Linked DNA regions of Bosea sp. 685. The protein of the gene in region 2 interacts with the protein of the main gene of each other region in a pairwise test. Links are inferred from orthologs where the notes say so. Each region holds a gene or a part of one and is shown on either strand. Other genes may lie near its edges.

Evidence for each region.
Region 1: the proteins of RMR04_RS14670 (region 2) and rlmB interact in binary tests that used the Escherichia coli proteins (3 or more experiments, as listed by UniProt). The link is inferred for Bosea sp. 685 from one-to-one orthologs.

What each region holds. Positions count from the first base shown.
Region 1 is NZ_CP134779.1:1,996,530-2,003,120, forward strand. Bases 2,674-5,481 are described here. They hold rlmB (23S rRNA (guanosine(2251)-2'-O)-methyltransferase RlmB), read right to left. Parts: upstream 4,580-5,481; coding sequence 3,767-4,579; downstream 2,674-3,766. Other genes in these bases: RMR04_RS10815 (MFS transporter), read right to left, coding at 2,674-3,455; RMR04_RS10825 (hypothetical protein), read left to right, coding at 4,789-4,953. In the rest of the region: RMR04_RS10800 (MBL fold metallo-hydrolase), read right to left, coding at 1-676; RMR04_RS10805 (hypothetical protein), read right to left, coding at 921-1,349; more of RMR04_RS10815, read right to left, coding at 1,797-2,673; RMR04_RS10840 (alpha/beta hydrolase), read right to left, coding at 5,620-6,591. UniProt on the Escherichia coli protein: Specifically methylates the ribose of guanosine 2251 in 23S rRNA.
Region 2 is NZ_CP134779.1:2,795,855-2,802,634, reverse strand. What follows is about bases 1-2,997. They hold RMR04_RS14670 (NAD(P)H-hydrate dehydratase), read left to right. Parts: upstream 1-738; coding sequence 739-2,256; downstream 2,257-2,997. Other genes in these bases: RMR04_RS14665 (PRC-barrel domain-containing protein), read right to left, coding at 2,339-2,881; RMR04_RS14675 (P-II family nitrogen regulator), read right to left, coding at 89-427. Outside these bases: RMR04_RS14660 (hypothetical protein), read right to left, coding at 3,172-3,606; RMR04_RS14650 (hypothetical protein), read left to right, coding at 4,027-5,139; RMR04_RS14645 (FtsB family cell division protein), read left to right, coding at 5,174-5,485; pdhA (pyruvate dehydrogenase (acetyl-transferring) E1 component subunit alpha), read left to right, coding at 5,782-6,762. UniProt on the Escherichia coli protein: Bifunctional enzyme that catalyzes the epimerization of the S- and R-forms of NAD(P)HX and the dehydration of the S-form of NAD(P)HX at the expense of ADP, which is converted to AMP.

The DNA.
Region 1 (6,591 bases), 800 kb from region 2 along the record:
TCAGGCCCGGCAGGATCTCCTTGCCGCTCTCGAATTGCTTCACATCCTTGGCGATGGGCGAAAAGACGCGGCGGACGCCGGCGAAGGCGCCCTTCAGGCCATCGGGCGCGGCGCTCATCTTGGCGTCGTCCATCCAGAAGGCCCATTCGGCGGCCGGCACCATCACCTCGGCATTCGGGAAGACGGTGCTGCCGTCCTTCAGGCGGAAGCCGTTGATGTGGTCGCCGTGGAAATGGCTGAAGACCACGGTCGAGACGTTCTTGGGATCGAAGCCGGCGGCCTTGAAATTGGCCATCCAGGTGCCCGATGTGGGTGCGCCGGAATCACCGTTGCCAGTGTCGATCAGGGTCAGCTTGCCGGCGTTCTCGATGGCGAGCGTGGTGAAGGTGATGTTCAGCGCGTCGGCGGGCAGGAAGGCCTGCTCCATCGCCTTCTTGACGTCGGCGAGTTCGGCGTTCTTGACGAAGCCTTCGAGCGGCCGCTTGCCGAAGCCGTCATTGATGGCGGTCAGCGTGACGTCGCCGATCTTGTAACGATAGAATCCGGGGGCCTGGTTCACGGGGGCTCCTTGCGCCTGGGCCGGGCTGGGGCCGGCGGGCAGGTTGAAAGTCGTGGCGGCGGCGAGGGCGCCTGCGCTGGCGAGAACGGCGCGGCGCGATGGCTCGAATTTCATCATGGATGTTTCTCCCCCGAGATCACGTCGCATTCGGACGGCATCGTCCGAATGCGACGTGATCTGTGCTAAAAGTTGAGAGCATTGCTCATGCGAAAAACCGGTACCCATTTTTTCGCGCAATGCTCTTGGCTCGGTTCAGCCTCGCTGGACCCTAAAGACCGGCGTGGCAGGTTCAACAGCGCCGTGGCTGCGCGGGGTCAAGTTTCCGTGAGCGCAACGCGTCGCCCGAAGGTACGGCTTGCGTTCAGGGCTTCGAGGCGGGGCGCGGCCGGGGCGCGTGGTCGTCCTGCCGCGCGAAGGCGCGCAGCATCGCCGCGCACAGCGCCAGCGACCCGATCACGCCGTTGCCGGCGCATTCGGCGACCAGCGCCTGGAAGGCTGCTGTGTTCTCGCCGGTCATGCATTGCAGGCTCCAGCCCCATTCCGGGGCCTTCTGGCGCAACAATCCGACTGCGACCTCGATGTCGCCGGAGACGGTGCCCAGCGTCTTCCACAGCGAGCCCTGCTGGTAGATGCCGCCCGCAGGCGCGCGCCGGCTGACCAGATTGGTGGGCTTGCGCCGGACGGTATAGCCCAGCGCCTCGTAGATCTCGGCGTCGAGCATGCGGTCGGGCTTGCTCGCCTCCTCGCAGCGTTCGGCCAGCGCCAGCAGATGTTCCGGTCGAGTGTCCATCATCCTCGTCCAGGCGGTTCCTTACGATGCGTGCCGCCGGCAGCAGCCTTGCTTCGGCTCCCGGCATCGGCTTCCTGTGTCGTCTTCTTGCGCCGTCACCAGCAAAATGCAGGCCGCCTGCATCGAGGCCCCGATTGTGACTGGTGCCGGTTGAGGGGATTGAACCCCCGACCTTCGGTTTACAAAACCGCTGCTCTACCGCTGAGCTAAACCGGCGTCCGATCACAGGGCATGCGGTTACCAGTCGATCGCTCCGAGAGCAAGATCGGGCGGTCCGCGCCAAAAGAAAAGCCCCGCCACATGGGCGGGGCTTCGCGTCAGAGCATTGCGCGAAAAAGTGGGTACCGGTTTTTCGCAAGAGCAATGCTCTTAACTTTAGACTCGATCACGTCGCATTCGGACGCTTCGGTCCGAATGCGACGTGATCTATGGCCGTTGCAGGCGATTTTACGACTTGTAGATGTCGCGATCCTTGGTCTCCGGCAGCAGCAGGAGGCCAATCACGAAGGTCATCATCGCGACGATGATCGGATACCACAGGCCTGAGAAGATGTTGCCGCTGGCCGCCACGATGGCGAAGGCCGTCGGAGGCAGGAAGCCGCCGAACCAGCCATTGCCGATATGGTAGGGCAGCGACATGCCGGTGTAGCGGATGCGGGTCGGGAACAGCTCGACCAGCAGGGCTGCGATCGGCCCGTAGACCATCGTCACGAAGATGACGAGGATGAACAGGATACCGGCGGCCTGCATTGCGCGGGCGCTGCTGAACATCTCGCCGATCGACGGCGTCTTCAGGATCGTCGGATCGCCGGGCTTGGGATAACCCGCCGCTTGCGCCGCCGTGACCAGATCAGCGGCTGCCGACGGCGCCGCCGTACCGTTGATCGTCGTCGCCAAAGCCGAGCCGGCGGGACCGTTGACGAGGTCGTAGTGGATCGAGTTGGTCGCAAGCGTCCGGCGCACGGTGTCGCAGGGCTCGGTGAAGGTGCGCACGCCGACCGGGTCGAACAGCGAGCCGCACTTGGCCGGATCGGCGGTGATCACGAGCTTCACCGTCTCGGTCGCGTTGATCAGCTTGGGATTTGCGGTCTTGGCCAGCATCGTGAACAGCGGGAAGTAGCTGATCGCGGCGATCAGGCAGCCCGCCAGCAGGATCGGCTTGCGGCCGATCTTGTCCGAGAGCCAGCCGAAGAAGATGAAGAACGGCGTGCCCAAGAGCAGCGAGAGTGCGATCAGGAGGTTGGCGGTGGTGCCGTCGATCTTCAGCGTCTGGGTCATGAAGAACAGGGCGTAGAACTGTCCCGTGTACCAGACAACGGCCTGGCCGGCGGTGCCGCCAAAGAGCGCGATCAGACCGATCTTGGCGTTGGACCAGGTGCCGAAAGCCTCGCTGAGGGGGGCCTTCGAGCCGGTGCCCTCTTCCTTCATCTTCACGAAGGCCGGTGATTCGGCGAGCTGGAGGCGAATCCAGATCGAGACGCCCAGCAGCAGGATCGAGACCAGGAACGGAACGCGCCAGCCCCAGGCCGCGAAGGCCTCAGGCGACATGCTGAGTCGCAGGACCAGGATGACGATCAGCGACAGCATCAGGCCGACGGTCGCGGTCGTCTGGATCCAGGAGGTGTAGAAGCCGCGCCGGCCTTGCGGGGCGTGCTCGGCGACATAGGTCGCGGCGCCGCCATATTCGCCGCCGAGCGCCAGGCCCTGGAGCAGGCGGCAGACGATGAAGGCGGCTGGCGCGAGATAGCCAATCGATTCGTAGCTTGGCAGCAGGCCGACGACGAAGGTCGCCAGACCCATGACGGTCATGGTGACGAGGAAGGTGTATTTGCGGCCGATCAGATCGCCGAGACGACCGAAGAACAGCGCACCGAAGGGACGCACGGCGAAGCCGGCGGCGAAACCGAAGAGGACGAAGATGAACTTCGCCGTGTCGTTGGTGCCGGGAACGAAAGTCTGCGCGATGTTGGCGGCGAGCGAGCCGGCCAGATAGAAATCATACCATTCGAAGACCGTGCCGGCCGACGAGGCGATGATGACCTTGCGTTCTTCCTTGGTCATCGGGCGCGGCGTCGCGGCCCCCGATGTCTGTGCTGCCATGCTCATGGCGTTCTCCCCTGCTCGTTGCCCGACAGTCGGAAAATCCGGACTGCCCGATTGCACGCGGCTCGTTTTCTTGCGAAGCGTAGCCCCATGTCGCCGGACCGAGGCCAAAGGCCCCCCATTTCCGGTCTGACCGAAGCAATGCGCGCACGAATTACGCAGTGCAATCAGGCAGATGGTCTTGCATCTTTAGGCTTAAGACCTTTGGCTGGGGGGGGCTCCAGTTGGCCATCGGCACGATCATGTCCATGCCGAGACGGGCGCGCTGCTGCTGACGCTTCAGGCTCTCGCGTGCCGGTCGAGCTGGGGCCGCCTCAGCGCCGCCGGCTGGCGGCGTAGAGCGCGATCGCGGTCGCGTTCGAGACGTTGAGGCTGGTGATCGTGCCCGGCACCTCGAGCCGCGCGACATGATCGCAGAGATCGCGGCTGCGTTGGCGCAGGCCCTTGCCCTCTGCGCCCATCACCATGACGAGCGGGCGACGGAGTTCGACATCGTCGAAGGCGACTTCGCCATCCGAATCAAAACCGATGCGCAGGAAACCGCGCTTGCCGAGTTCGTCGAGCGCATCGCCGAGATTGCGCACGGCGATCAGCGGCACATGTTCGAGCGCGCCCGAGGCCGATTTCGCCAGCACGCCGGTCGCGGCCGGGGAATGGCGGATGGTGACGATCACCGCGGCTGCCGCGAAGGCGGCGGCCGAGCGCAGGATCGCGCCGACATTGTGCGGGTCGGTGATCTGGTCGAGCGCCAGCACGACCGCATCGTCGGGCAGGCTGTCGAGATCGGGCGAGGGCAGGGGATCGCAGACGAGATAAAGCCCCTGATGCACCGAATCGGGCGTCAGCAGCCGGTCGATCTCGGACGGCCGGACGAGCTCGGCCTGCAGCGGCAACTCGCCGATCTCCTCGGTCAACCGCTTCAGCGCGTTCTCGGTGGCGAGCAGGCGGCGATGGCGGCGCTTGGGATTGCGCAAGGCCTCGATGACGGGATGGACGCCATAGAGCACGGCCTCGTCGATATCGCCGGGGCGATGCGGCGGTGGCCCGTCGGCGTGGTGCGGCCGGCGGCCGCCGGCATGGTGGCCAGCGGGTCTTCCCGGCTTGGGGCGGAACGGCGCAGGCATCATCGGTCTCCAGGGGGCGGATCTGTGCCGTGCCATGACACGCGCCGCTTGACCAGTGCCGAGGAGCCACGGCGGCGCGATCCGAACGAAACTCGCTGCAAGAAGGAGGCGCTATCGATGATGGATGCAAGATCGATGATGGAAGCGAGCGCCTGATCATCGTCACCGGCGGCCCGGGTTCAGGCAAGACGACGCTGCTGGCGGCACGCGGCATCGCGACCTCGCCCGAGGCCGGGCGCGCGATCTCCGCCACCAGGTCGCGATCGATGGCGCCGGCCTGCCCTGGGCTGACGGCGCTTCCCTTGGGGAGCGTCGAGGAGCGCGCGGACATGGTCGCTGCACGGATCGGTGCAATGCGACATTCGGTGTGCGACTGAGGGTTGACACGCCGAAGCCCGGTCACCATAAGTCCGGCCGCGCCTGTCGCCCGTCACGCAAGTGACACAGGCGGTCGCCTGCGGTTCAGCCGCAACAGGCGCGGGCGGGGGAATGTCCCGAGCGGCAAAGGGGGCGGACTGTAAATCCGCTGGCTATGCCTTCGCAGGTTCGAGTCCTGCTTCCCCCACCATCCTTTCCTGCCCGGCAGCGGCGAGACGAAGCGGTTACGGCTCGCCTTGGGCCGCCGGGAGCCGGCCGGTTTCCGACACCGCGCCCCGGCATCTTGACATCGCTTCATTCATCGTCGATTCCGGTCCGGCGATGCGGGTGTAGCTCAATGGTAGAGCAGCAGCCTTCCAAGCTGAATACGAGGGTTCGATTCCCTCCACCCGCTCCATCGCCTCAGCCAAATATTTCAGCGACTTGAATCTGGCTTTTGCAGCAGATTTTTGCCCTGTCTTGGAAGCGATGCCGCCGCCGCGGGATACTCCCTCCGAGGTGGACTCGGTTCGCATCAAAAACTTGGGGACGATTCTGCTGCGGTTATTCCGGGAACGACCAGCCGAGAAATGGGTGCTGGATGAGCAGTTCGGCAACATGGCGGCTGATCGCGCCCCAGTCGATCAGGCCGACGCGAAGTGGCTTGCTGCTCGAAGATGACATGATCAGGCGGCCGCGGTCCTGAGGGCGAGATCGAGCAGGGGACCTCCGTTCAGCCCGTCGAGCAGGCTGAAATGATGGCCTGGGCAGATCAGGGGCGAGGATGCCAACCAGGCCGAGGCCAGAGCCACTGACTGGGCCTTGAATGCGTCGCTCTCGGCGTCGCCGACGGCCAGGGCCAACCGCGTTCTGGCCGGACGGGGAAGGCGGAGGGGGCTGAGCCTTTCGGCGCGGGCCGTGTCGTCGAGGCCGAGCAGGCGGCCGAGCGGCAGATGGCCGAGCGGCTTCAGGTCGTAGAGCCCCGACAGCAGCAGGGCGGAAGCGATCGGCGGCGCGTCGGAATCCACCAGCGCCATCGCGGCAAGATGGCCGCCGGCGGAGTGCCCGGACAGGTGCAGTCGCGAGGCGTCGATGCCGAGCGCTTCGGCCTCGCCAACCAGGAAATTCAGCACTGCTACGATCTGTGCCGTACTCTGCTCCAGCGCGACCTGTGGGGAGAGGCCATAATTCGGCATGGCGACGGCGAAGCCGGCATCGAGCATGCCTTGCGCGAATTGGGCGTGCTGAACCTTGTCGGAGGCCTGCCAGTAGCCGCCATGGACGAAGACCCAGACCGGCGGGCGCGGCACGCCTTGCGGGATATAGAGATCGAGCGTCTCGAAGCGCGCCGGGCCATAGGCGAGATCGGTTCCGCGATGCAGCGCGCGGAACGCCTCGCCGTCGCGGCTCCATTGCCGGAACAGCGCCTTCATGTCGGCCTGAAGCCGCGGGCTGTACTGGCGGCCGAGCTCGCGCAGCGTGTAGCCATCGACGCGAAGATCCGGCGGCGGCGCTGGCGCGGCGTGGTGAGCCCGGATCGTCAGTCCAGGCGCTGATCCCGGCAGCAGGCGGATCGGCGGCCGGAAGCCCGCGAAGACCTCGCGATAGGCGAGCTCGACCGCGTGGCGCGAGAGATGGAAGGCCGCAGGCTCGCCGGC
Region 2 (6,780 bases):
CCTCTTGAAAGCAGTTTCTCAACATTGACTGATCCGCGGTGTGTCCAAACCACCGTGACGCAGAACCTATGGGTCGGGATTGAAGCCCTTAGATCGCGTCCGCGCCGGTCTCTCCGGTGCGGATGCGGATCGCCCCCTCCACCGTCGATACAAAAATCTTGCCATCGCCGATGCGGCCCGTCTGGGCCGCCTTCTTGATGGCCTCGATGGCGGCCTCGACCATCTCGTCAGCGAGCACGATCTCGATCTTCACCTTGGGAAGAAAATCGACGACGTATTCGGCGCCACGATAGAGCTCGGTATGGCCCTTCTGGCGTCCGAAGCCCTTGGCCTCCAAAACGGTGATGCCCTGCAGGCCGACCTCCTGAAGCGCCTCTTTCACCTCGTCCAATTTGAACGGCTTGATGATCGCCTCGATCTTCTTCATGCGCCGACCGGCCTCCCTCGCGCGTGATGAGACCTGGACTTCCCTCCAGGCTTGCGAACCGCCTGCTCGCCGCCGAAAACATCGAGGGTTCCGTCAGCGACGGCCCCAGCGTCTCGTCAGGCGAGCGAAACACCCGCTCTTCTTGCTCATAGCATCGGCGTATGCCCCCCGCCACGTGGAAGAAAGCCTCCCAACGCCTGATGATAGGGCATAAAATAGCACATAAATTGATCATTTGATTAATTTAAGAGCAATCACCTTTGCGCCACTCCGTGCTTGCCGGAGATGAGCGGCTTCTGGATGATGCCTTCGTGGATCGAGCTGACAAAACCGGGCTGATGCTGCTGGGCGTGGCCGATATGGCGGCGGCCGATCGTGCGACGATCGCGGCCGGCACGCCGGGGCTCGCGCTGATGGAGCGGGCAGGGCGGGCGGTCGCCGACGCGGTTAGCCGGCGGGCTCGGCCCGGCGACGGCGTGCTGGTTCTCTGTGGACCCGGAAACAATGGCGGCGACGGCTTCGTCGCGGCGCGCCTGCTGCGCGAGCGCGGCTTTGGCGTCACCGTCGCGCTGGCTGGCGAACGTTCGGTCCTGACGGGCGACGCAGCCGCCATGGCCGCGCGCTGGACCGGGGCGATCGAGCCGATCGCGGCGGTCGCGCCGCACGATCACGCCCTGATCATCGACGCGCTTTATGGTGCGGGGCTCAACCGGCCTTTGACCGGAGATACTGCCGGGCTCGTCTTAGCGATCAATGCGGCAGACAGGCCGGTGGTCGCGGTCGATGTGCCGAGCGGGCTGTCGGGCGATAGCGGCCGGGCTGAAGGGCCAGTCGTGCGGGCCGACGAGACCGTGACCTTCTTTCGGCTGAAGCCCGGCCATCTGCTCGAGCCCGGGCGCGGGCTGTGCGGGGTCGTCACGCTCGCCCAGATCGGCCTGACCCCGGAGATCGTCTTCGGCGCGGGCGGGTTGCAGCCTGCCATGTTCCGCAATGGCCCGGCTTTGTGGCGGGAGCTCTGGCCGAGGCATCAGCGCGATACGCATAAATACCGCCGCGGAACCGTTCTCGTCGTCGCTGGCGGCCTGTCCGGGGTCGGCGCGCCGCGGCTCGGCGCGCGGGCGGCGCTGCGCATCGGCGCGGGTCTCGTCACGATTGCCTGCCGCCCCGAAGCGCTGATGGCCCATGCGGCACGCGGACCGGACGCCCTGATGCAGCGGCCGATCCCAACGGAGGCCGCGCTTCAGGGCCTGCTTGACGACAAGCGTCTTGGCGCCATCCTGATCGGGCCGGCTCTGGGGCTCGATGCCGAGGCTAGATCTGCCGTGATGACTGTGCTGCGCGCCGACATTCCGACGGTGTTCGATGCCGATGCGTTGACGCTGCTCGCCTCGCGGCCGGGATGGTTGCTCCGCCGGGCTAAGCCTTGCGTGCTGACGCCGCATGAAGGCGAATTCGCGCGCTTGTTTGGCGACGATGAGCGAATCGTCACGCAGGCGTCGAAGCTGGAGCGGGCGAGGCTCGCCGCTGCCGCCTCGGGCGCGGTCGTCGTGCTGAAGGGGCCCGACACCGTGATCGCCGGTCCCGATGGCAGGGCGGCGATCAATGCGACCGGCTCCTGGGCGCTGGCGACTGCGGGATCGGGCGATGTGCTCGGCGGCCTCATCGCCGGATTGCTGGCGCAGGCCATGCCGGCTTTCGAGGCGGCTTGTGCGGCGGTCTGGCTACACGGCAAGGCTGGCGAGACGCTCGGTCCGGGCCTGATCGCCGACGATCTGCCGGAAGCGATCCCGTCTCTCGTCGCGCCCGCCTTGGCAGATGATCCGAGCTGATCTGACTGGTCGCGAAAAGACCCGCCTTCCGGAGAAGGCGGGTCCGACGCAAAACTGTGCGGTAGAGTCTACGCGGAGGTGATCAGCTTCCGCTGTAAGAGACCGCCGGAGCGGAGTGGAGCTGATCCTTCGTCATGCTGATCTTGCCATGATCGGGGTACATCGCGGGAGCCTTGGGAGCCGACGCGGTCGGGGTCGAAGCGATGCCGCCTCCCGAAGTACCTGTGCCGCCGCTTGGAGCGGGAGCAGGCATGGCGGCGGCTATGGGCTGGTCGCTCCAGGTGACCTGCTCGAAGGGAAGCGCGACATCCTTCGAACCCATGCCGAGAAAGCCGCCTACACCGACGGTCACCGTTTCGATCTTGCCGGTCTTGTCGAACAGCAGTTCGGTGACGTCGCCGACCTTCTTGTCGTCGGGGCCGTAGATGTCGACGCCGATCAATTTCGAGGCGCGCCATTTGCCCTGACCCGCCAGATTCTGGTCCGGGGCCTTGGTGCTGCCTGTCGACAGGGTTGGCGCCGGGCTGGACGGCGACGGCGCGGCCGGAGCGCTGGTCTGAGCGATGGCGGTCGTCGCGAGCATGACGAAACCGATGGATGTGAGGGTGATGTGACGTTTGAGCATGTGATCCTCCAGTATCCGCAAGTAGCGGTATGCAGGAGCAACGCGTACCCAGCGCATTTGTTCAGGTTGGCGGCGATTCCGGGTACGATTTTGTCAGTGGCCTGAATTTACCGGCAGGCCGTCGTTCATTATTTAATGCGTGCTGCGGATGCGAAATTATGGGCTCGTGATCGCATAATTCCGATTTGAATTTTGGAATACGAGATGCAGGCGCGCCGCGCTGCGTAACGTAGCGCGGCGGAGACTAAGCATTCCCGGCCGCATCCCTGGGAGCGGCTGGCCCTGTGACCTCAGTTGACCGGGTTGCATTCCATGCGCACCCGCTGGCCTGGCTGCGCGAATGTCTGGCAGGACACTGCCGTCGGCAGCGGCGCGGAGGTCTCCGCGGCTGAGGCCGGAATGAGCTTTGGCTGGGGCGCGGCTGGCCTTGGCATGACGAGGCGCGTTGGGGCAGGCTGTGGTTTGCTCGGCTGGAGACGTTTGGTCGATGGAGCGGTTATCGGCTGAGGCTCTATCGCCGGCATCGTTTCCACGAGAGCGATCTGAGGTTGCGGCGGCCGCTCTTCGGCCTTGGGTTGCCAAGGCCGCCAGGCGCTCAAATGCGCGAAGGCCTCCATGGTCGGCTTGGTGATCGACTCCGCGGCCGGAATCGTTTGTCCCATGCATCCCGCGAGAGCCAAACCTGTCAGGCAGGCCGCAGTTGCGCGGCTGTTGATGGTCATCATCGTCGCCCTTCCTGCTACTTCTTCCGCCACTGTAGCGAGGTGTCGCCTAAATCGACGACATGCGTGTGTAAATCTGTGCAATTCGGCGGCGCGTGTCAATTTTCCCGGCTTCGCTCAGCGGATAAAAGCGCTGAAAGCCTCATATCGCGAGGCATTAGCCTCGGGTCCGCCCGATTCTCAACCTTGGAAATCTGCGTCCCAGTGCCCGAGCAGGACGCCGTTTACGTCTTCAATCACGACGTTGTTGAAGACGCTGGTGAGCGGGGAGGGGATCGAACCCTCGACCACATGATTAAAAGTCACGTGCTCTACCACTGAGCTACCCGCCCTCACCGGTGCGCTGACATAGGCAGGCGTCGCGCGCGGGTCAACATTGTTCGTAAGGCCGCTTCTGTGGCAGAAGCGCGCCGGAGGTTCGCGATGCCGTTTGGAGCTAACAAGACGATGGCCGATGCGCCTGGGGCGCAGCGTCCGGTCTGGCTGGCATGGACGGTGGCGTTCCTGGTCTCGGCCCTCCTGCTGGGTGGGCTGTTGTTCGGCTTCGTCGTGGCGCTCGATCCGTTCGGGCTGCGGGTGCGGGCCGGCGTGCCGGCGCGGCCGCTCATGGATATCAACCAGCGCTATATGTATCCTCAGCTCGTGCGCTCGGGCGCCTTCGATTCGGGGGTCTTCGGCACCTCGACCATGCGCTTGCTCGATCCTGCGATTCTGTCGCGCTCGATCGGCGGGCGCTTCGCCAATCTTGCGATGAACGCGGCCACGCCCTGGGAGCAGGTGCAGATGGCCGACCTGTTTGCGCGCACGGTTACGGCGCCGAAAGCCGTAATCTGGGGGCTCGACCTGACCTGGTGCGAAAGCGACGCGACCTCGCCAGCCAAACGCCTGACGCCACGGCCGTTTCCGCCCTGGCTCTATGACGGCGCAAGCTGGGCCGACGCATTGAGGCAGCTGAACCTGACGACGCTTGAGATCTCGGCGCGGTTGCTCGCGCACAGGCTCGGCTACCTGCCTGCGCGCATCCGCGGCGATGGCTACGAGGTCTTCACGCCGCCCGAGGCCAGCTATGATCTGGCGCGGGCGCGAAGCCATCTTTACGCCGACAATCACGGTTCCGCGCCGGATTTGACGCCGCTGTCGCCGCCTGCGCCCGTCAGCGAAGCCGAGCGTCTGGGCTGGCGCTTTCCAGCCCTGGCCTGGCTCGACGCGGCCCTGTCCGCGTTTCCCGCCGACACCTCAAAGCTGATCGTGCTGCCGCCGACCCATGTCGCTGCGCAGCCACGCGAAGGCTCCGTCGCTGCGCAGCGCTACAATGCCTGCAAGGCCGCCTTGCATGGGCTCGCGGCGCGCCAGGGCGCGACCATCGTCGACTATGCGCATGGTTCGGCGGTGACGCAGATCGACGAGAATTACTGGGACCCGCTGCATTTCAGGCTGCCGATCGCTCGGCGCGTCGAGGCTGATCTGGCGGCCGTCTCGCATGGCGAGACGCTTGCGCCCGATGGCGTCGCCTGGGTCGCGCGACCTTCGCGTTAACCCGCCGGAAACCAACCCGGCCTAGCCTGCCGGCATGGTTATTCGTCGCGGTGTCAGATCCGTCCTCGTCACGCTCGCGCTCTACCTCGTCTCGGGCGCGGTGGTGAGCTATTTCCTGTTCCACGCCCAGCACGGCGCGCGCGGACTGGAGGCGCGCGACACCTTGCAGGGGACGTTGCGCGGGATGGAGGCGGAGCTCGCCGCCCTGACCGTCGAGCGCAAAAGCTGGGAGCAGCGCCTGTCGCTGGTTCGCGACGAGGCGGTCGATCGCGACCTGCTCGAGGAGATGGCGCGCAGCACGCTCGGCCGCGTTCACAAGAACGACGTCATCCTGATGGGGCGCTGAAGGCACAGACGCCGGCAAATAGTCCCCGGCACATCGATTAACTGGATTTCAGTTATTTATCGAAAACTGTGCAATTATAACAGCTTAGACAATGCTGCAGTGCGAGATGGCTCCCTCGCCAAGGGTTTTGCGATCCTCTACAACCAAGGTTGAATGACCCTGGAGGACCGCTGATGGCCGTTGCCGTGCGCAAGACGAAAGCTCCCGCTCAATCCAAGGCCGCCGCGAAGACGGCGACCAAGACGGGCTCCGCCAAGACCGGAGTCGACAAGGGGGCGTCCAAGGCGCTCAGCAACATGCCGGCCTTCGACAAGGCAGAGGAGCTTCACGCCTATCGCGAGATGCTGCTGATCCGCCGCTTCGAGGAAAAGGCCGGCCAGATGTACGGCATGGGCCTGATCGGCGGCTTCTGCCACCTCTATATCGGGCAGGAAGCCGTCGTCATCGGCATGCAGATGGCCTCCAAGGACGGCGATCAGGTCATCACCGGCTATCGCGACCACGGCCATATGCTGGCTTGCGGCATGGAATCGCGCGGCGTGATGGCCGAGCTGACCGGGCGCCAGGGCGGCTATTCGCGCGGCAAGGGCGGCTCGATGCATATGTTCTCCCGCGAGAAGAATTTTTATGGCGGCCACGGCATCGTCGGGGCGCAGGTTTCCCTCGGCACCGGCCTGGGATTCGCCAACTGGTATCGCGATGACGGGCGCGTCTCGTTTGCCTATTTCGGCGATGGCGCGGCCAATCAAGGCCAGGTCTATGAGAGCTTCAACATGGCTCAGCTCTGGAAGCTGCCGGTCGTATATGTGATCGAGAACAACCGTTACGCGATGGGCACCTCGGTCAATCGCGCCTCGGCGCAGACCGATTTCTCGCGGCGCGGCCTCTCCTTCGGCATTCCCGGCGAGCAGGTCGACGGCATGGATGTGCGCGCCGTGCGCGCCGCCGCCGAGCGCGCCATCGAGCACGCCCGTTCCGGCCAGGGGCCCTATATCCTGGAGATGCAGACCTATCGCTACCGCGGCCACTCGATGTCCGACCCGGCGAAGTACCGCTCCAAGGACGAGGTCCAGCGCATGCGCGAGGAGCACGATCCGATCGAGCAGGTGAGGGGGCGTCTGACCCGCGACTTCAAGGTGAGCGAGGACGAGCTCAAGGCCATCGACGCGAAGGTCCGCGAGATCGTCAACGACGCGGCCGAATTCGCGACGCACGATCCCGAGCCCGATGTCTCGGAGCTCTGGACCGACATCACGCTGGAGACGGCGCGCGCCTGAGGGGCGCGCCCGCTTCCG